DNA from 3 places in the Shewanella decolorationis genome. Region 2 is predicted to be linked to each of the others. Evidence: predicted binding sites of a transcription regulator. Region 2 holds the regulator's gene; each other region holds the start of a gene.

Region 1 (6,948 bases), 2.2 Mb from region 2:
ATCAAGCAAACGGAATTTGCGCTGGGGGATTATCAACAAGGTGATGAAAAGGGCAGGGTATTGCTAGATTATATGCGGATCACACCGCTTAATTTTGACCCCGCATTAGAGCCCGATACCCAAAGCGATGTGCCATTGCAGGATGATCCTAAACAGCAAACCATGCCCTTTGTGGCGCCTTTTATTGTCAAAAATCAAGGTTCGGGGGTATTTGTGTACCTCGGTTTATTCAGCTTAGATTATGGCCAAAATCGATTACAGCACTTAGGTAGTGTGTTTATTGGCGATCGCATCGAAGTCGATAGTATTGAACCCGTGTATCCCTTTGAAGCCCCATTTAAAGTTGCTATCACCTATCGCGATAGGGCGGCTGGTCAACCTATGGCAGAGGAGCCGAATGTGGCTAAAACCCTTGAAGTCGGTGTGAGTGAGTCGGAAATCAAAGCACTGAATTAGGTTTATATCTGGGCTTATGCTAAGTTAATTTTACCTCAGCTACGGCTGAGGTATTTATTTCACCTAGCGGCTGGGAAAGCTAAGGTTTTGGCATAAAACATAAAATTAAAACAAGGAGCGTGTCATGGAAATGACCAAAGTCACGGGCAAATTTGATGTTAAGCTCAATCCCGAGAATGCCTATGCCACAGGTGTGGGCGGCGTGAACTTGGGCAGAATGACCTTAGATAAAACCTTTTATGGTGAGCTAGAAGCTCGCAGCCAAGGCGAAATGCTCAGTGCTATGACAGCGGTAAAAGGCTCTGCGGGTTACGTGGCGATTGAGCAAGTCGTGGGAAAACTGTGCGGCAGACAGGGCAGTTTTGTGCTGCAACATTTTGGCATTATGACTGATGGTCAAAACCGATTACACCTTGAGGTTGTCCCCCATTCAGGTGCGGGTGAACTCACAGGGCTATATGGCACTATGGCGATAAGCATCGAAAATGGACAACATTTTTATGAGTTTACCTTCTGCATCGAACAGGAAGCCGAAGCCTAAGGCATGATTAACATGACATCGCGCCGATAAAACAAAACCAGCCGAAGCTGGTTTTGTGGTTTTTGCCCGAGTGACTAATATCAAGCGTTGAATTGGCAAGCGCTGAATTAGCAAGGGCTGCATGTCAGGACCATTATGAGGTTTTGACTTTGATTTTATCGACGACCTTTTTCACATCATCGGTATTTTTGGCAATGGTCAGGGCTAATTGACGCTCTGCATCGCTAGCCACTTCACCCTGCAAGGTCACTACGCCATCGGCAACGTCGACATTAATTTGGGTGCCCGATACGTCGGTCGAGAACAACAGACGGGTTTTCACGACTGTTGCAACCTTAGAGTCGGTTAGGGTCTTCACCACCTCACTGGTGCCTTCGTCTTCATTCATCACGGTTAATTTGTTATCGACCCCTTTTACCCCATCTAAGCTTTTGATGAGCTCAGCGGCGAGCGCCTTATCGACACTGCTCTCTACTTGACCAGTTAAGGTGACATGGCCGTTTTTCACGTCGGTCATAATGTCAAAGGAGTTGAGGTTAGTATTGAGCAACAAAGTCGTTTCGGCCTTGCCATCGATCCAAGCATCTTTGGCATCGTCTTTCCAATCCTGTGCGGCGGCCACATTTAAACTGATAGAACCGACAAGTAAGGTGGTTAAAGCTAAAGTTGTCGTGTTTTTCATAATGATATCCTCCGTTGTTATCTCGAAGATACTAAAGCGTGAATCGTGCCAATGTTTTTATCTTACTGATTTTAAATGGGTTAAGTGTTGTTTGCACTTGTTTTAGGTGTTTGGCTTAATCGTCAAATCGGCGCTTTTTACCGACAAAATGTAAATATTACCGAGGGTGATTAAGCGATTGGGCTTAAGTGGGATAGGCGTTAAGCTCAAATAGATCGCAGGCAACAAAAACGCGGCTCAGTTGGCCGCGTTATTGGCTGGCATGGCTGCCTTACAGGGCTTGGCTACGCAGGTGTAAGGTATCCAAATGGATTTGTAGCCAGGCAATATCTTCGGCCAATTGGCTGATTAACCTCGGGTGGTTGGCCTTTTTAATTAACTGTTTGAGGTGGCTAAGGCGCTGACGCTCAAGCTCACAGAGCACGACGAGGGCATCGGCGAGTTGTTGTTTGAGAAGTAAAGCATCGACATCGGCATAGGGCCGAGTCTGCGACGGCGGCACCGAGTTCGGGCCCATTTGTTGTAATGATTGGGCGAGCAGTTGCCTAAATCGCGCCAGCATCCCTTGATACGTCTTGATTTGGGCGATAAAAATGCGTTTTAGGCTGTAGTCATCGACAGTGGTATTGGCCCGAGTATAAAAATCCACGCCGGTTTGGGTCAGCTCGATTAACTCATTAACCAGCTTAATATCGGCGCTCAACTCGGTCTGATGTTGCGCAACATTAGACGTCATAACGACCTCCTGTGGTAGTTTGGGCTGCTCCGCCGACACGGATTGCCCAAGTTTTTATGGAAATATCAGCTTCATTCAGCTGCTATGCATATTTCGTTCACTTTTTAATGATAAGTTAATGACTTGATTTAACTGATCATATTTATCCATTGTCGCTAGTGGGCTGCTTATTATCGGCAACTCTTACCGTTGAGATTGTTAAAATTTCACGGCTGGCATACAGTGGTGCTTCATTCACAGGGAGTGGCACAAGATGATCCGACCAACGCTTTTCTATCATCTACAGGACTTCGAAACCGAGCAGGCATTAGTGCAGCTCGAAGGCGCGCAGACCTACAACAAGCTACGCAGTACCGATGATTTATCTTGGATTAGTCAGCTGGAGGCCAATCGTATCGATGTGGCGATCATTGAGCTGCCCCGTCTAAGTCGTGAAGATTACTTAGCCTTACTCGAGTCGAGCGCCATTGCGGATGTGGAGTTTATTTTCCTCTCCGACGGCCTGCCGAATCCTCACCTCGATAAACTCTTGTCCAAATATGCGGGCTACCATTTCCGTAAGCCCATCGATATGTCGTTGCTGTGCGAAACCTTAGCGGATTTTGCCCAGCATCTGGTTGCCAATACCTCGACGCGTATTCGCCCCTTTGCCAGCGAATTAGACCAATATGGTCTGCTGGTGGGCTCCTCATTACCTATGCACCGCTTGTATCGCACTATCCGCCGCGTGTCGGCCGCCGAGAGTAATGTGCTGATTATCGGTGAGAGTGGCGCGGGTAAAGAACTGGTCGCTAATACCATTCACTTAGCCAGTCCGCGGGTGAATAAGCCCTATATTGCGATTAACTGCGGCGCCTTGAGCCCAGAATTGGTCGATAGTGAACTCTTCGGCCATGTAAAAGGCTCCTTCACCGGCGCGAATCGTGATCACCAAGGGGTATTTGAGCAGGCGGAAGGCGGCACCTTATTCCTCGATGAAGTCACCGAGATGCCCCTTGAGCATCAAGTTAAGCTATTAAGAGTGCTCGAAAATAATGAATATCGCCCTGTCGGCAGCCCTAAGGTGCTCAAGGCGAATGTGCGTATTGTGGCGGCGACAAACCGCGATCCTTTAGTGGCGATTGAGCAAGGGCAGCTGCGGGAGGATTTGTACTTTCGCTTAGCGCATTTCCCCATTCAAGTGCCGCCATTGCGGGAGCGCGGGGAAGATATAGTCGGACTTGCGAAGCATTTTCTGGCCTATCGCAATGCGGCGGAAAAACAGAGTAAAGTGTTCTCGCCATCAAGTTTAGAGGCGATTGCGGCCCACACTTGGCCCGGTAATGTGCGCGAGTTAAAGCATGCTATCGAGCGCGCTTATATTCTGGCGGACCATGAGATTACCCCTGAGCATTTACAGCTGACGCCCAGTTTAGATAAAGAGGCCACTGCGGAGGAAAATGTAGTGATCCCCCAAGGTATGCGCCTTGAAGAGCTGGAAAAAATCGCCATTTACCAAGCGCTTGAAACGAGTCAGGGCAATAAAACCGACACCGCCGAGCAGCTTGGGATCAGCGTTAAAACCCTCTATAACAAGCTCAGTAAATATGAGCAGGAGTCAGACGTTCAAACCGCTGATGCAGATACCGTTAGCGAAGATTCCGTTAGCAATAGCGTCGCCAAGTAGTAACCTACATTAAATGCCTGAAAATAAGCTAATGCATTGATTCAGCTTTGATTCAGAGTTTGGTTCAGCGTTGATTCTGAATGCGTTAGCTTATTTTGGGCTCTGACTGTTGTTCATCATTTTGCGCTTGATAGGGCACAAACACTTTTAAAGAGGCGGGCAGGATATCGATATTGAGTTCCTCTGGCTCACAAATTTCGCCATCAATCACATACTTGCATGGGGGCTGACTGCTGATCTTCACCCTTTTAGCGTGGGCATGTTTCACTTTACCCGCGTTGGCCGAGGGCGCAGAGTCGCTATTGGCGGCCTCTTTAATCCAGCCGGTAAAAGCCAGTTCAGCCAGACTGATAAGCTGTTCATTCGGCTCATTATTTGAATCCAACCAAGTGATATCCAACAAGCCGTCGGTCATATTGGGTTCGCCCTTACCTTGGGCGAGTAAGCTGGTAAAAGGCGCGGCATTGGCAACCACTAGGCTGTGGGTTTGCACTGTCATTGGGGCTTGGTCATCTAAAGTCAGCTGCAACTCGAGGTTGGTGTCGGTGTTCACCGCGCGCCACAAACCATCGAGGTAGGCGAGTTGGCCGAGGGCATTTTTACGCTCGCGGCTCGCCGACTCAATCATTTGCTGCTCAAACCCAATGCCGACCAGCAGCAACACCAGCCGCTCATTGCAACGCGCCGTATCTATGGTCTGTGTCTGGCCTTGGATAATATTATCAAGGGCTTGGGAGACGGCATTGAGCTTACTGCTTAAACCAAAGAGGGCGTGTGATAGGGCATTGGTGGTGCCAAGGGGGATAATGCCTAAGGTGATATCGGTGTCGATAATCTCCGCCGCGACCTCAGTAACAGTGCCATCGCCACCGCAAGCGATGATGATATCGGCACCCTGAAGCCGGGCTTTTTTTGCTTGGGTTTGGGCGCTAATCTCTGGTGTGGTGAGCGCTAACTGCACCTCAAAATAACGTTTCAGTTCAGTGCAAATTTGTTCGCCATGGCTCTGCCATTTACCTGCGCCAGAGACGGGATTGGCGATAATCCAGGCTCGCTTATGCAGTTTGATTTCCCCTTGAGTGTACATCTGCTCCAACGCTTTAAGTTGCCAGCGATTTAACCCTGCGGTTTTACGAATGCTTTTAATCTGTTGCAGCACCTCGGCAAAACTGAGTTCGGGGCGGCGGCATACAAGATAAGCGGCCAGCACCATTACGGAGCGCCCACGGCCGAGCGCACAGTGGATCAATATCCGCTTTTGGGCGCGTACTTGGCGATGTAACCAGTTAATCGCCTGATTTAATTGGGCGCTAGTCGGCACACTGTGGTCAAGAATAGGGATATTCAGATAGTCGATATGATCCTCATACAGGGACACATCGAGGCCGTCGAATTCGGCGGTGACATCTAAAATAGCGTTAATGCCATAACGATTCAGTTTAGGTAAATCGGCAGCGCTTAAGCGGCTACCCAAGTACAGATATTTATCAATGGCTTGCATTGAAGGCATGCTATCGCGGCGGCGTGCCCAGAGATTATAGAGTCGGCATCCTAATAAAAACGGAATAAAGCCCCAACGGATATACCAAGGGATGGAACCATCCTGACGTTTTCTAAAAATACTGGCGAGATTAAACCAATAGGCCGAGCCGACAAGGGCGAGGGAAAGGCTGCACCATGCCCAAATAAAGGTGAGAATGGGAGAATGCCCCGTTACGGCAAAATAGCCAAATAATAGCGCTCCGAACAGATAGAAATACTTAATGTGGATCTTACTCAGCATTGGCATCTCCTCCATCGATAAACGGCGAGCCTCAGGGAAACCCACTTTATCGTAACCAATGACTGTCGCGATAAAGTGGCTCGGTGGTACTCACTCGAGCTGTGATTCCCCTTGCTCGTTTGCGTGACTCACAACTCTCAGTCATTCGCCCTAGCAGCGGGTATCTTTCGCTTTAACGCCTTCTTTCAGTTCTTCACAGGCATCTTCAATCGCATTGCCAGTATCAGTGATGGCTTCATCGATTTTTTCGCCTGCATCCTCGGCGTGGTTGTCGCTACAGGCTGACAGCCCAAAAGTTAATAATAAGGCTAAAAATGCGGTGGTAATTATGGTCATAGGTTTCATATCGATTCTCCTTTTATCCAATTTAAGCGCGTGGTGCCTTGCCCTTAAGGGCATTGACCAGCAGGGAAATCACGAGTAATACAATAAATAGGAAGAAAATAATCTTTGCGATCCCCGCTGCGGCGCCAGCGATCCCCGTAAATCCAAACAGTCCGGCGATAATGGCCACAACCAGAAACATTAAGGTCCAACCTAACATAGCCACCTCCTTTGTCTTATTTCGGTTTTTCTGTCTACTTTCACTTTGCACATATACCTCGAGCGAGCTAGGTTACGTCTTACATCCCGTTATCATTCAATCCAGCAATAAACTCACAAAGGGGATATTGCGAGCTTAATGCCAACTTTGAGGTTTTAATTTAATTTATTGAATATTAAGATTATTTTTAAATGCTGTACTGACGGGAGTATTGGTTGATATAAGCGTGATAGGCAATTTTTACCTGCGATTCGGTAAGAGTTGCAGTAGGGGAATCGAGGGGAAATCTCGTCCATCAAAGTTCGTTTCTGTAATCCATTTTAAAATCAGGCCGTATGTATTTGATAGTTTGCAGGCGAGCATTGTCACGGCAGTGGCCATCGGAAAAAGGGATTTTTCCGTTGAGCCCCCAGGGATGGTTTTATGGCGTGCCACTGAAGTGACAATGCAGAGCGGAAACAGAACTCAAATCGGCTTTTGGCATTATTTATTCGATTGATTGATAGCAACCATGCCGAGCTGATACTGAACTCGTAATCG
Region 2 (6,948 bases):
GCCAGCTAAATTGCTGCAAAAATAACCCTGAAACGTCAATACGCCCTAGTGCATTAAATACAGGGTCGCTAATCCTAGGAAGGCAAACAGACCAATCACATCGGTGACTGTGGTGAGCACCATGCCGCCCGCTAACGCAGGATCCACTTTTAAGCGCTTTAAGATCAGCGGAATACTGGCGCCGGCTAGCCCTGCAACTGTCATATTGATGAGCATTGCGCCGCCAATCAGGCTGGCAAGCGCCATATCGTCTTTCCAAACTAATACCGCGATAAACACCAAAATCGACCACATCAGGCCATTTAAAAAGCCAATGGCGAGTTCTTTGCCTATCAGCCAGCGAGCATTGCTCTGGCCAATATGACCCAAGGCAATCCCGCGGATAACAAGAGCTAAGGTTTGATTGCCCGCGACCCCGCCCATGCTCGGGACAATCGTCATTAAAATCGCAATCGTAGCAAATTGTTCGATTGTGCCTTCAAACATATTGCTGACAGAGGCTGCCAGCAGGGCGGCAAACAGGTTAATCGTCAGCCAGAGTGAGCGGCGGAAAGTACTCTTCACTACAGGGGCGAAGGTGTCTTCATCATCGTCCATCCCCGCCATCCCCATCATGGAGTGCTCGGCGTCCTCACGGATAACATCCACCACGTCATCGATGGTGATACGCCCGAGTAATTTGCCCTCGCTATCGACCACGGGCGCGGACACCCAGTCATGGCGCTCGAACAGCTGCGCTACTTCACTGTCGGACATGCCCACGGGAATGCTCTCGATATCGGTATCGATAATGCTGCTGATATGAGTATTGGGATCGCAGGTGAGCAGATCCGTAAGTTTGACCCCACCGAGCACGCGATCGTGCTTATCCACCACGTATAAGGTGTCCGTGGTGTCGGGCAGATTGCCCCGTTGGCGCAAATAACGCAGTACCACATCGATATTCACATCGGGCCTTAAGGTCACAGTATCTGTGTTCATTAAGCTGCCCGCAGTTTCATCGGGGTAGGAGAGCGCTTGCTCAACCCGCTGGCGGTTTTGCAGACTCATGGACTGCAATACTTGTTTATACACTGCATCAGGTAGGCTTCGCAGGATATAAGCGAGATCGTCCGTGTCCATGCTGGCGGTGGCCTTGGCGACCCGCTCAGGGCTCATGGCACTGATCAGCGGATCTTTTAGCTCTTCACTGAGCTCATCGAGAATATCCCCGAGCTGATCTTGATCGACAAGTTGCCATAGCACTTGCCGCGCCTTAGGGGGCGAGGACTCTAAAATCAATGCGATATCCGACGCCGCCATGTTTTGCAGCATTTGCCTGACATGCACAAACATACCGCTATTGAGGGCATGGCTCAGTTGGTCGAGACGTTGTTCGACTTGTAAGCTGTCTGAGGCTTCTACAGGCATGTTTCCTCCAAGGTGGCGACGGTGGATAGGCGGGCGTTTAGCTATTGAGGACTTAAGCCAAAGCGCAGCAGTATATTGTAATTGAGCGCACGGGAGGGCGTCGAGTCACAAATGTGTTTAACTTGTATAAGGTGCTGAAATCAAAACCAAACAGGGTACTGAATAACGGCAGGGATCATCGAGATGAGATGTCGAGGCTATTAGCAGGCTTCGTCGAACTTAGCGTCGATAAGCGCGCAAATGGCATTGAGTGCAGGCTCCGCATCCGGGCCTTCGGCAATCAGGGTAATGGTTTTACCCATGCCAGTTTCTAGCATAAGGAGCCCTAACACACTGGCGGCAGAGGCCTGTTTTTCACCTTGGATCAGCGTAATGCTGGCATCAAACTCTGAGGCCAACACCACGAGTTTTGTCGCGGCGCGGGCATGTAAACCAAGCTTATTGCAGATGGTGACTTGGCGCTCAAGCTTTGGCATGGCTTAACTCTCGGTGGCGGGCATTCACTTTGTGTTTACCGTTGCTAAAGCGTTTAGCCAGTTGCTCGGCCACATAAACCGATCTGTGTTGACCGCCAGTACAGCCGATGGCGATGGTCAGATAGCTGCGGTTATTACGCTCTAAGTGGGGCAACCAAGTCTCGAGTAAATTCTCGATTTGCCAGATGAACTTATTGACCAGTGGCTGGCGATTTAAAAATTCCGCCACGGGTTCATCTAGGCCGGTTAGTGGACGCAGTTCGAGTTCCCAATGGGGATTAGGTAAAAAGCGCACATCAAACATAAAGTCGGCTTCGGTTGGCATACCATGCTTAAAACCGAAGGACTCAAAGTTAATCACCAGTTCCTTATCGACACTGCCAAGCAGGATTTGCCGTACTTGGTCGCTGAGTTCATAGATATTCAGATTCGAGGTATCTATGTAGTGATCCATCTGCTGAGACAGGGGCTCGAGCAATTTGCCTTCAAGCTTAATGGCTTCTTGCAGAGAAACACGGCTCTTAGATAAGGGATGTAAGCGTCGAGTCTCGCTGTAGCGTTTGAGTAGCACTTTATCGCTGGAGTTTAAGAAGAAGCTAGTAAGTTCAGTGCCCGCAGGCAGGCTGGCAAGCTGTTTGACGAGTACCTTGTCTTGCTCCGGCAGGTTACGCACGTCGACGCTGATGGCGACGAGATCGTTACTGCCCTTGAGCTGTTCGAGTAAGCTGCCAATCAGCGGCAAAGGAAGATTGTCGACACAATAGTAGCCGAGATCTTCAAGCACTCTTAGTGCGACCGATTTGCCCGAGCCTGAGCGCCCTGACACTATGACCAGTTTCATCCAGTGATTACCTGATAGAGTTCCGTTTCATCATGCGTCTTGCGCAATTGCTTCAATATTTGTTTGTCACTGAGCTTTTCAGCCATGCAGGACAAAGTGCTTAAGTGCTGTTGACATTGGTCAGCAGGCACTAGCAGCGCAAATAAAATGTCGACAGGTTGTTTATCGATAGCATCAAAGGCTATCGGCTCCTCACATTTCACCAATATGGCTATGGGTTGTGTTATATCGGTTAATCGACCATGTGGAATGGCGATGCCGTTACCTATACCTGTGCTCCCCATCTTTTCGCGCGCCACAAGGCTTTCGAAGATCTCTTGAGATGAGAGGGTGGGGTACTGGGCAGCGGCTAAGTCGCTGATAAGTTCCAGTACCTTTTTCTTACTGCCCGGAGTGGCGCAGGTCGTGCATTCCGGCCGCAGTATGGTACGAAGTTCCATTGCTAGTGTTTTGTTAACTTCTCTTTGTGTTTAATAACCTGACGATCAAGCTTGTCGATCAGGACGTCTATGGCAGCATACATATCTGCATGCTCTGAAGTCGCGAAGACTTCACCACCGGTGAGGTTGATTCTCGCTTCGGCAATTTGTTGCATTTTCTCAACATTGAGCACAACGTGCACATTATTGATCTGTTCGAAATGACGTTCAAGTTTTGAAAACTTTTCCTCAACATAAGCCCGTAACGATTCAGTAATCTCGATATGGTGTCCACTCAGGTTTATTTGCATATAAACGTCCTCCGATTTCCACTTTAGGCTATAAACTTTTACGCTGATTGGAAGGGGGAATAAGCATCGCTTCTCTGTACTTCGCAATGGTTCTGCGCGCAACGTTAATTCCCTGTTCTGCCAGAAGTTGTGCCATCTTGCTGTCGCTTAATGGTTTTTTCTGGTTTTCCGCTGCAACCAGTTTCTTAATGAAGGCTCTGATTGCCGTGGATGAGCACTCACCGCCATCATCAGTCCCGACGTGGCTTGAGAAGAAATATTTTAGTTCAAAAAGTCCCTTTGGGGTATGCATGTATTTTTGTGTGGTCACCCGTGAAATGGTGGACTCATGCATCTCTACCGCTTCAGCGATATCGTTTAGGACCATAGGTTTCATGGCTTCTTCACCGTATTCGAAGAAACCCTGTTGGTATTGCACTATGCAGTTTGCCACCTTGAGCAGTGTTTCGTTACGGCTTTCAAGGCTTTTAATAAACCACTTGGCTTCTTGCAGATGCCCGCGGATAAATTGGCTATCGGCTTGGCTTTTGGTGCTGCGCGCCATGGCTGCATATTGCTGATTAACATTGATTTTTGGCATGCAATCTGGATTTAACTCGACCACCCAGCGACCGTTTTTCTTCGATACCGACACATCGGGGATGACATATTCTTCATCAACAGGGGTGATGAGCAAACCGGGACGAGGGTTTAAGGTTTGGATCAGCGCTATGCTGTCCCTTAACTCGTCTTCTTTGAGTTTGGTCTTACGCATCAACAACCTAAAATCGCGGGCAGCGATCAGATCTAAATGATCTTTGATCAGCATGCGGGCGTTTTCGAGGTGTGGAGTATCCGGTGAAAAGTGGGAGAGTTGGATAAGCAGACATTCGCTTAAATCCCTTGCGGCGACACCGACGGGATCGAAGTGTTGAATACGCTTGAGTACGGCTTCGACTTCATCCAGTTCTATTTCGGGATTGCCCATGGCTTCGAGGATATCTTCAGTACTTTGAGTGAGATAACCTTGATCGTCGATGGCATCAATAATCGCGGTAGCGATGGCTAAATCGGTTTCAGAGAAGGGCGTGAGGTTTTTCTGCCATTCTAAATGTTCGTAAAGGCCTTCACTGGTTTCCCCTTGGAAGGGCATGTCATCTTCACGGCTGGCGCCTGAACCTGAGTTTGGCGATGCGGTAAAGACTTCATCCCAAGTGGTGTCCATGGGCAGTTCTTCGGGCAAGGATTCTTTGGTCAGCGACTCGGCAATGTCCACGGTGGAATTGTCTTGTTCCTGTGGCTGAGCCGTCGTTTCGCTAAAGTCGGTATCGGCGATATCTTGATTACGTTCGCTAGGCGCGTCGAATTGCTCCTCTTCCAGCTCGAGAAGAGGATTAGAGTCTAAGGCTTGCTGGATCTCTTGCTGCAGTTCCAATGACGACAGTTGCAACAGACGAATGGCCTGTTGGAGTTGTGGCGTCATGGTTAACTGTTGACCCAGTTTGAGCTGGAGTGACGCTTTCATGTTACCGCTGATCCCTACGTTATTATTTTGAATTTAGGCCGCTTGTTATCATATTGATGGCGCTGATAAGCCAAAATTCAAGGCTAATTGGCTCTGTTTAAGTAACTATAGCCTGAATTGTTCACCTAAGTACACAGCCCTAACTTGCTGATTGTCTAAGATCTCTGCGGGAGTTCCTTCGGCTATCAGGTTTCCGTGACTGACAATGTAAGCATGTTCACAGACGTCTAAGGTCTCACGCACATTGTGGTCTGTGATCAGTACCCCAAGGCCTCGGCTCTTGAGTTGTTCGATGATTTTCTTGATATCGATAACCGAAATCGGGTCGACACCGGCGAAGGGTTCATCGAGCAGAATAAACTTAGGATTGGCCGCTAAGGCGCGGGCAATTTCGACGCGGCGACGTTCGCCGCCCGATAACGACATGCCTTGGCTATCGCGAATATGGGTGATATGGAACTCTTCGAGCAGATGTTCCAGCTCTTCTTCGCGTTGGTCGCGATTGAGCTCTTTACGGGTTTGCAGTACCGCCATGATATTGTCGTGCACGGTCAGCTTACGGAAGATACTGGCTTCCTGTGGTAGGTAACCAATGCCTTTGCGAGCGCGCAGATGCATGGGATCGGCAGTTAAATCATCGTTATCGATAAAGATATGGCCTTTATCGCTTTTGACTAAGCCCACGACCATGTAAAAGGTGGTGGTTTTACCCGCGCCGTTTGGGCCGAGTAAGCCGACGACTTGACCCGTTTTGACCGTCAGGCTGACATCTTTCACAACCTGACGACTCTTATAACTCTTGGCGAGATTCTGTGCTTTTAAGGTGATTTGGGTCATTTAGGATCCTGTTTTTTCACAGGTTTGTCTGCGGGCTGATTCTTGAGTTCTTCCTGATAGTTGTCAGGTTTAATAATGGTAATCACGCGATCATCACCGCTACCCGTGCTCTCCGCGATCAGTTTTTGCTGAATAATATCGTAACGGATGAGGTTACCCGTGACTTGGCTACCCGCTTGGTCAAGGGTCGCTGAACCCGTTAAGGTTAAGGTACGAGTCGCCATTTCATAGCGAATTTCTTTGGCACTTGCTGAAGCAGGGCGTCCATCATCCAGAATTTGGCTGTAGGTCGCAGGATTCCCCGTTGCGACTAAAATCTTGCTGTTTTCGCCTTCGGCAGAAAACGCACGTAGTTGATTTGCATTAATTTTTATCGAGCCCTGGGTTACTTCTACCGGACCGAAGAAAATGATCTGGTTATTTTTAATGTCCGCAGTTTGGCTGACGGCTTTGATTTTTACTTCTTGCTGTAAGTCACCGACCTTGGCGAAGGCGCTCATGCTAGTGATTAGCATTAGGCCGACAAGTAATATGTTATTTTGCTTCATAGGTTCCTACTACCTGACTGGTCAATTGCACTTCCTGCGCGTTAAGGTCGGCATAAAGGCCTTGCCCTTGAATATTAAAATCTTTCCCTGTGACGTAAATGATGCGGTCAGAGGTCATTATCATAGTGTTGAGATCGAGTTCTAAAAAACTGGTGGACAATGTCTGTATGGGTTCACCAGGGCTGATGGCATCGATAATAACATTCTTTTCTAATACAACCTTGCCGGTATCTTTGTTGAGTCGACCTTGGTCGGCTCGGATCTGCCATTTTGCTTTACCTTGGTCGGGATAGACAAGATAGACAGGCTGAGTAAAGTCGGTCTGGTTTTTCAGCTCATAGTGCTCCATGTGCTTTGCCGTGACGCGACTGTTAACTTGCCCTTGCTCATTAAACTCAATGCTACGCAGATCTTCGATAATGTAATCGGGTCTATCACTGACGTTCAAGCTGTCATCCGTATCGCCACCACGTTTTTGCTGCACTTGCCAATATAGCACCAGCGCAGTACCAAAAAAGGCGATAATGGCGAGGGTCACACGACTCATATGCTCATCCCATGGGCGGAAGTGAACTTATTTTGGCTCAGCAACAGCAGATCCG
Region 3 (6,948 bases), 760 kb from region 2:
TTGTGCCAATAACACTTCGGGTTTAGTGCCAAGTGCTTTGGCGGCTTTTTCCGCATGGGGATAAAGCGTCGCCAAAAATTCTTCACGGCTACCAAACTTAAGGGTCTTTTGCGTCTCCCTAAATGCCACCGTCGGCAAGATTTGGCCGCTGATCACAGGTTCGATTGGCGATAAGGGTTGTTCTGACCAAGTAGGTTTAGGCGTATTTATGGCCAACAAACGCTCTGGCTTATCGATATCTAAGGAAGACGTCACCCCATTGGGGTTATCCACCTCAATGCTTGGGCGCGCAATCGAGGCTGGTACGCCTTGGGCTGCGACAACTGGCGCAGCAGTGCTTTGAGTTTCAGCTCCCGAGGTTGCTTGAGCTGGAATGTTGAAAGCTTTCGCATCATGTTGCAGCTTCATGCCACCGTCATTACGCAACACGGATGCAGGTGTAAACTGGCTCGACTCGGGGGATAATTGCTGCACCATCATGTCTGCAAGGCCCAGCACACCTTTATCCGATAAATCGACGGATAACTGCTGATCCCGCATTTGCTCATAAAACTTAGTGTATTGGCTGTTGAGTGGGCTGTCGGATTCAAATACTGCGTTAGCATCACGCATGCTCTTCATCAGCATTTGTACAAAAACACCTTCAAATTGTTGGGCGACTTTTTTCAAGGCGCCCTTCTCATCTTTCTGAGCCTGAGCACGCAGGGAATCCAGCCCGCCCAGGTCAAGAAAATGTGATGAACTTGAAAGCTTTTCCATGATTTTCCCGACAGAAATTAGATGATGATAAGTTCACCATGCAAAGCACCTGCCACTTTTAATGCCTCGAGGATAGCAAGCACATCTGACGGGGCTGCTCCCACTAAGTTTACGGCTCGCACTAGCTCATCTAACGTAGTACCAGGATTGAACATAAACATCCTGCGATTACTTTCGGTTGCGTTAATCGTACTATTGCTCGTCACTGTCGTTTGCCCATTAGCTAAGGCATTAGGTTGAGAGACCTGTGTCGCTTCAGCAATGGTCACAGTCAAACCACCATGAGTCACTGCGGCAGGCAATAACTTGACGTTCTGCCCTACCACAATCGTGCCTGTACGCGAATTAACGATTACTTTGGCAGACTCTTCAGCAGGCTCCACTTCGATATTCTCGAGCGTGGCTAAAAAAGATACCCGTTGTGATACATCCCTTGGCGCACTGACCTGAATCGACGTTGCATCCAATGGCCGCGCCATATCAGGGCCAAGCAGATCATTAATCGCATCGGCCAAGCGCTGCGCGGTAGAAAAATCAGCACGGCGTAAGTTGAACGTCAAATAATCGCCAGTTGAAAATGGTGTTGCTACGCTACGTTCAACAATCGCGCCGTTAGGAATACGACCCACGGTTGGCGTGTTTTGAATAACTTTAGAACCATCCAAACCATCGGCACTAAAGCCGCTGACCACTAAGCTGCCTTGGGCAATAGCGTACACATTGCCGTCGACACCTTTAAGGAAAGTCTGCAATAGCGTGCCGCCGCGCAAGCTTTTCGCTTCACCAAGGCTTGAAACGGTGACATCCAATTCTTGGCCAGGCTTGATAAAGGCTGGCATATCCGCATGCACAGCCACCACAGCCACGTTTTTTATCTTGGGTCTAAAATTTTCAGGCAAATTAATGCCGAAATTTTTAAGCATGGTGGTGAATGTTTGTTCAGTGTAATTGGTTTTTTCGCCCGTACCGGGTAAACCCACTACCAAGCCGTAACCAATCAATTGGTTACTCCGCACCCCTTGCACATTGGCAATATCTTTAATGCGTTCAGCTTGGCTAGGCATAGAAAATGCGAGCATGGCTACGGCTAAAATAAGTTTTAATTTCATGATACGACTCCTTAGAAGGGCCACCAATCGCTCATAAAGAACTGGCTTAACCAACCCACTTTTTGGGCATCAGCAAAGGTGCCTGTACCGCTATACTGAATACGCGCATTGGCCATACGGGTTGAATCGATTGTGTTATCAGGCTTGATATCCTGTGAACGAACGATCCCCGTTACACGAATAAACTCATCACCATTGTTAATCGATATCCACTTTTCACCACGTACAACTAAATTGCCGTTATTGAGCACTTGCATCACGTTGGCAGAAATACTGCCATCTAAGCTGTTACTTTGATCAGCATCGGATTCTCGCTTAGTGTTCATACTGTCTTTGTAACGTAGGTCGAGGGGAATCCCCCCCACTGATACATTACTGCCACCAGCATAGATGGGATCTAAAGTCATATCAGAACCTTTTTTGATCTGATTACCCGCGCTCTTTTTTGCCTGAGTCGCTTCCTTCAACACGATTGTGATGATGTCTCCCACTTTGTGAGCACGAATATCCGAATAGAGACTGGCCGCTTGGCTATCTTGGTAAATTGACCCTGTCGCGGCAATTTTGGTTGGTGGCGCTTCGGGATAAACCGGCGCATAGAAGGGATCATCTGCAATCGGCTTCTTGGGGGTAGAACTACACGCCGTAAGCAAGAGCGCAGCGGCCAAAATAATATATCTAGCCATGATAATGTGCCTCTATAGATTCTGATTCACATAAGCCAGCATTTGGTCGACCGCCGAAATGACTTTAGAGTTCATCTCGTAGATCCGCTGACTTTCAATTAGATTCACCAGCTCTTCGGTCACGTTTACGTTAGAGGTTTCTAACGCGCCTTGACGAATCGCCCCCATACCATCGAGTGATGCAGTGCCTTGGATAGGCGTGCCACTGGCACCGGTTTCGGTGTACAGGTTTTGTCCCATAGGGTCTAAACCCGATGGGTTAATAAAATCAGACATACTGAGCTGACCCACAACTTGGTTATCAGCAGTTCCAGGTATTTTTACCGACACCTCACCTTCGGCAGATACGGTAATACTTGTCGCATCAGGTGGAATGGTGATAGCAGGTTGTAGCACATAGCCAGAGCCAGGCGTGACAATTTGCCCAGTATCATCCAAGGTAAATTGGCCGTTACGAGTATAAGCCGCGGTACCATCAGGGAGTTGTACCTCGAAAAAACCAGGGCCCTCGATCATCAGATCGAGTGAGTTATCGGTAGTTAACATATTGCCTTGGGTAAACATCTTTTGAGTAGCAACCACTTTGGTACCCGCACCGATATTTAAACCGTTTGGCAACTTAGTGTTTGAGGCACTAATGCCCCCCGCTTGGTTAACGGTTTGATAGAGTAAGTCTTCAAAGACGGCGCGACTCTTTTTGTAGCCGACAGTACTGGCGTTAGCGACGTTGTTTGAAATCACCGCAATATCGGTTTGCTGTGCGTCTAAGCCAGTTTTACTAATCCATAAGGCTGGATGCATAATTTATCTCCTAACTAATCCGCATTAACGAAGATGATGCGCGGTCGTTTTCTTCCGCGGTTTTCATCATTTTCACTTGCAATTCAAATTGTCGCTGTAAATCAATTAAGGACACCATCTCATCCACTGGATTGACGTTACTGCCCTCTACTGCGCCACTTTCAACAAACACGCTCGGATCGGCTGGCGCTGGATTTCCCGAGGTCAAACGGAATAACCCATCCTCCCCGCGCAGCATTTGGGCGTTACCAGGATTGACCAGCTTTAATCGTCCCACCTCTTCGATCACTTCCGCTGTCGCGCCCTGAGGGCGTACAGAGATAATGCCATCCTGCGAAATAGTGACTTTTTCAATAGGCAGCGGTAACACAATCGGCCCCGCATCCCCCATCACGGGATTACCACGGTCGTTATGTAACAAACCCGTCGAGTCAAAACTTAAGCTGCCGGAACGGGTATAAGCTTCACTGCCATCTTGCGCCTGAACAGCAAACCAACCATCTCCTTTAATAGCAACGTCAAGATCACGTCCAGTACTTTTGATTGGACCTGCACGAAAATTGGCAGAGGGAGTTTCAACCATGGCAAATACCCTCGATGGCAATCCTTCACCAAAGGCTTGCATCGATCTGGCTTGTGCCATATCCGACTTAAATCCATCGGTATTGGCGTTAGCTAAGTTGTTGGCGCGCAAAGCCAACTCATTCATGTTTTGCTTAGCTCCGCTCATGGATATGTAGAGGAATTTGTCCACAGACTGCTCCGTCAAATTTTCAACCTGACAATAGCAAAGCAAGCATCATGCCAATAAAAACATATGCTAATTAACTGATAAATTGAGAGAAGATAATGAAGAAATCGCTATGGCGCCTAAAGAGGCTAAGAGTTGCCGCAGGCGGCAACTCTTAGAAAGGGAACAATCAACTTAACGAATCTGCAAAACAGTTTGCTGCAGTGTGTTGTTTACTTCTAGGGTACGAGAGTTAGCTTGGAAGTTACGTTGTGCCGAAATCAAATCGACTAGCTCAGTCGTTAAGTCAATGTTAGATTGCTCTAACGCTGAAGAACTTAAGCTTCCAAATGTGCCGCTATTAGGTTCACCAGCTAGTGCAGGACCTGACGATAAACTCGCCTTCCATGAGGTATTACCTACCTGAGTTAAACCTTGCTCGTTAGCAAAACGAACTAAGGCAACGCGGGCTAATGGCACAGTTGAACCATTCGAGTAACTGGCGGTGATCAAACCATCTTCGCCAATTTCAACATTCGTTAAACGTCCAACGGTAGTTCCGTCTTGTGACAATTCAGTAGCGGCAAAGGGGGCAGAATATTGTGTTGGCGCATTGAACTTGATATTAACGGCTTGCGTACCATCCGCGCCAGGACCTAACACCCCTGCGCCACCCACACCAAGCACTTCAGTCGTCACGGCGGCAGGATCACTACCGGTATACACACCGACCGAATTAAACTTCAGAACAGATCCCTTCCAGCCACCAGCAGTTTGCGCAGTCCCTGTTGCATCGGGAGTGCCGTCACCATTGGTATCAGTCTGATAGGTTCCCGCTGGGCCAGAAATATCAACTTGTTTACCATCAATTGCATAATAAGCGACCCAATTGTTTTCGCCATTGTAAGAACCATTGTTTGGCTTCACAAAGTAGGTGGTCATAATATGTGGCTCACCCAGCGAATCATAAATTGTCATTGAAGTAACGCTGTTATAGGTTTTCGAGTCTAGAGGGTCGAATGCTGCCGGATCGAGTGAACCATCTTTGGCATTAAGATTCATCTGTAAGGTAACGTTTTCAGTCTGAACAGGACTACCCGCAGTGTCTGGAATTTGTACTGGTTTAGCTGTAGTTAAACTTACTGATGTCGAGTTACCATCTTTGTCCACTGGGAAGGTTTGCAAATAATTTCCAGCAGAGTCAACCATGTAGTTATTTTTGTCGACTTTAAATGCACCCGCACGGGTAAACTGGTGATCTAAGGTGCCGATTTCTGAAGCGGTCACAAAAAAGCCACCACCCTTAATCGCCAAGTCCAAAGAGTTATTAGTTAGCTGCAAACTACCTTGATGGAATTGCTGCGCGACTTGGCTTGTTGCGACACCGCCACCCACAGCCGTTTTTGAGTTTGAGAAAATTGAATTAGCGTAAACATCCGCAAATTCAGCACGCGACTCTTTAAAACCAATGGTATTCGCATTGGCAATGTTGTTCGCCGTAGTGTTTAAATCCTTCTGCGCAGCCGAAATGCCACTCAATGCAATGTTAAACGACATAATTCACCTCTACTTTTGCTCAATTCTATAGTGGACAAGTTGCGTCCATTTACCATCTTGAAAACCATTAAACTTCCGTGATCGCAAGCACATCCGACAACTTAAAGGCCATTCCACCTTTAAGGTTTAAAATGGCACCTGTCGCTGCAGTACCTAAAGAAACACTGGTAACATGCCCATAGGTTGATACAGCTAACGCTTGCGATTTATCATTCACCAAACCCGATGCTTTAATGGAGTAATTGCCTGCAGCAACAGGTTCCCCTTTATCGTTCAAACCATCCCACTTGACATCAGTGTTACCGCCCTTACTACCATCGACAGTAAATGTTCTGACCACTTGCCCTTTCTCATCTTCGATTCGAATGTTGATGACGGGAATTTTTTCCGAAGTACTGATTACGCCATTCAAACCAGGACTTTCTGCAGAGATATACCCAGTATCCGTCGGTAATAACACCTTACGTCCGACTAATCCGGATGCTTGTAATGCTTGGCTCGATGTCATCACACTGTTTAAATTAACAATTTGATCATTGAGCTTAGAAATACCATCAACGGTAGAAAACGATGCCATTTGCGCAATCATCTGATCGTTATCGACGGGCTTAAACGGATCCTGCATCGATAACTGCTGACTGAGTAATGAGAAAAAATCTTCTTGAGTCAGCTGTTGGCTCTTAGCGTCAGGCACTGCAGACTTGCTAGGTAAACGCAATCCATCCAAAAATGGGTTGCCTGTAGAGCTAGTCGAAGTTGTAGAGGAATTAGTCGCTACTGTATTCGATTGAGTTTTTGTTTGAGCTACTTGCGACGAAGTTTGGCTCAATTGGTTAATGAGGCTCACAACTTACCTCCTAAATAACACATATTATTTACCCATCCCAAGTGTCTGTTGCAGCATAGATTTTGCAGCTTCAGCCACTTGAACATTCATCTGATATGAGCGAGAGGCAGAAATCATATCCGCCATTTCTTCCATGACGTTTACATTTGGTTTGTAAATAAAGCCATCGGCATCCGCCATCGGGTGATCAGGCGAATACTCTTTTAATAGGGGTTTATCACTCTCGACAATTCCCTTCACAGTGACACCTTGGGCAGCTTGCTGCTGGCTCTGTGCTTTCGCCATCTCCGCCTCGAAAATCGGGTGGCGTGAACGGTAGGTTTTATCGATACTACTAGAAACGGAATCGGCGTTAGCAATATTACTCGCCGTGGTATTTAGCCGCACAGATTGGGCCGACATGCCCGACCCCGCAACATCGAAGATATTAAATAAACTCATAATTAATCCCCTCTCAGC

What was found. The regulator sigma-54, encoded in region 2, starts transcription at its own class of promoters, with help from an activator protein. The targets are predictions, from matches to a motif close to GTTGGCACGNNNNTNGNNT.
Region 1: a site for sigma-54 is predicted at 1,714-1,732, ahead of EYR25_RS13685 (BON domain-containing protein). Genes of this name have one in related genera too.
Region 3: a site for sigma-54 is predicted at 4,146-4,164, ahead of flgF (flagellar basal-body rod protein FlgF). Genes of this name have one in related genera too.

Annotation. Positions count from the first base shown of each region.
Region 1 is NZ_CP037898.1:3,025,050-3,031,997, reverse strand. Features, by position in the region: gene EYR25_RS13695 (hypothetical protein) at 1-456, shown strand, start outside; gene EYR25_RS13690 (DUF3224 domain-containing protein) at 581-997, shown strand; gene EYR25_RS13685 (BON domain-containing protein) at 1,131-1,679, opposite strand; gene EYR25_RS13680 (hypothetical protein) at 1,951-2,415, opposite strand; gene EYR25_RS13675 (sigma-54 interaction domain-containing protein) at 2,669-4,081, shown strand; gene EYR25_RS13670 (diacylglycerol kinase family protein) at 4,167-5,864, opposite strand; gene EYR25_RS13665 (hypothetical protein) at 6,015-6,209, opposite strand; gene EYR25_RS13660 (DUF1328 domain-containing protein) at 6,232-6,408, opposite strand.
Region 2 is NZ_CP037898.1:548,566-555,513, forward strand. Features, by position in the region: gene mgtE (magnesium transporter) at 46-1,410, opposite strand; gene EYR25_RS02385 (HPr family phosphocarrier protein) at 1,611-1,886, opposite strand; gene rapZ (RNase adapter RapZ) at 1,873-2,727, opposite strand; gene ptsN (PTS IIA-like nitrogen regulatory protein PtsN) at 2,724-3,167, opposite strand; gene hpf (ribosome hibernation promoting factor) at 3,170-3,457, opposite strand; gene EYR25_RS02405 (RNA polymerase factor sigma-54) at 3,486-4,961, opposite strand; gene lptB (LPS export ABC transporter ATP-binding protein) at 5,067-5,798, opposite strand; gene lptA (lipopolysaccharide transport periplasmic protein LptA) at 5,795-6,346, opposite strand; gene lptC (LPS export ABC transporter periplasmic protein LptC) at 6,333-6,893, opposite strand; gene kdsC (3-deoxy-manno-octulosonate-8-phosphatase KdsC) at 6,890-6,948, opposite strand, start outside.
Region 3 is NZ_CP037898.1:1,305,270-1,312,217, reverse strand. Features, by position in the region: gene flgJ (flagellar assembly peptidoglycan hydrolase FlgJ) at 1-759, opposite strand, end outside; gene EYR25_RS05885 (flagellar basal body P-ring protein FlgI) at 777-1,868, opposite strand; gene flgH (flagellar basal body L-ring protein FlgH) at 1,880-2,554, opposite strand; gene flgG (flagellar basal-body rod protein FlgG) at 2,567-3,355, opposite strand; gene flgF (flagellar basal-body rod protein FlgF) at 3,366-4,109, opposite strand; gene flgE (flagellar hook protein FlgE) at 4,281-5,642, opposite strand; gene flgD (flagellar hook assembly protein FlgD) at 5,710-6,489, opposite strand; gene flgC (flagellar basal body rod protein FlgC) at 6,514-6,930, opposite strand; gene flgB (flagellar basal body rod protein FlgB) at 6,933-6,948, opposite strand, start outside.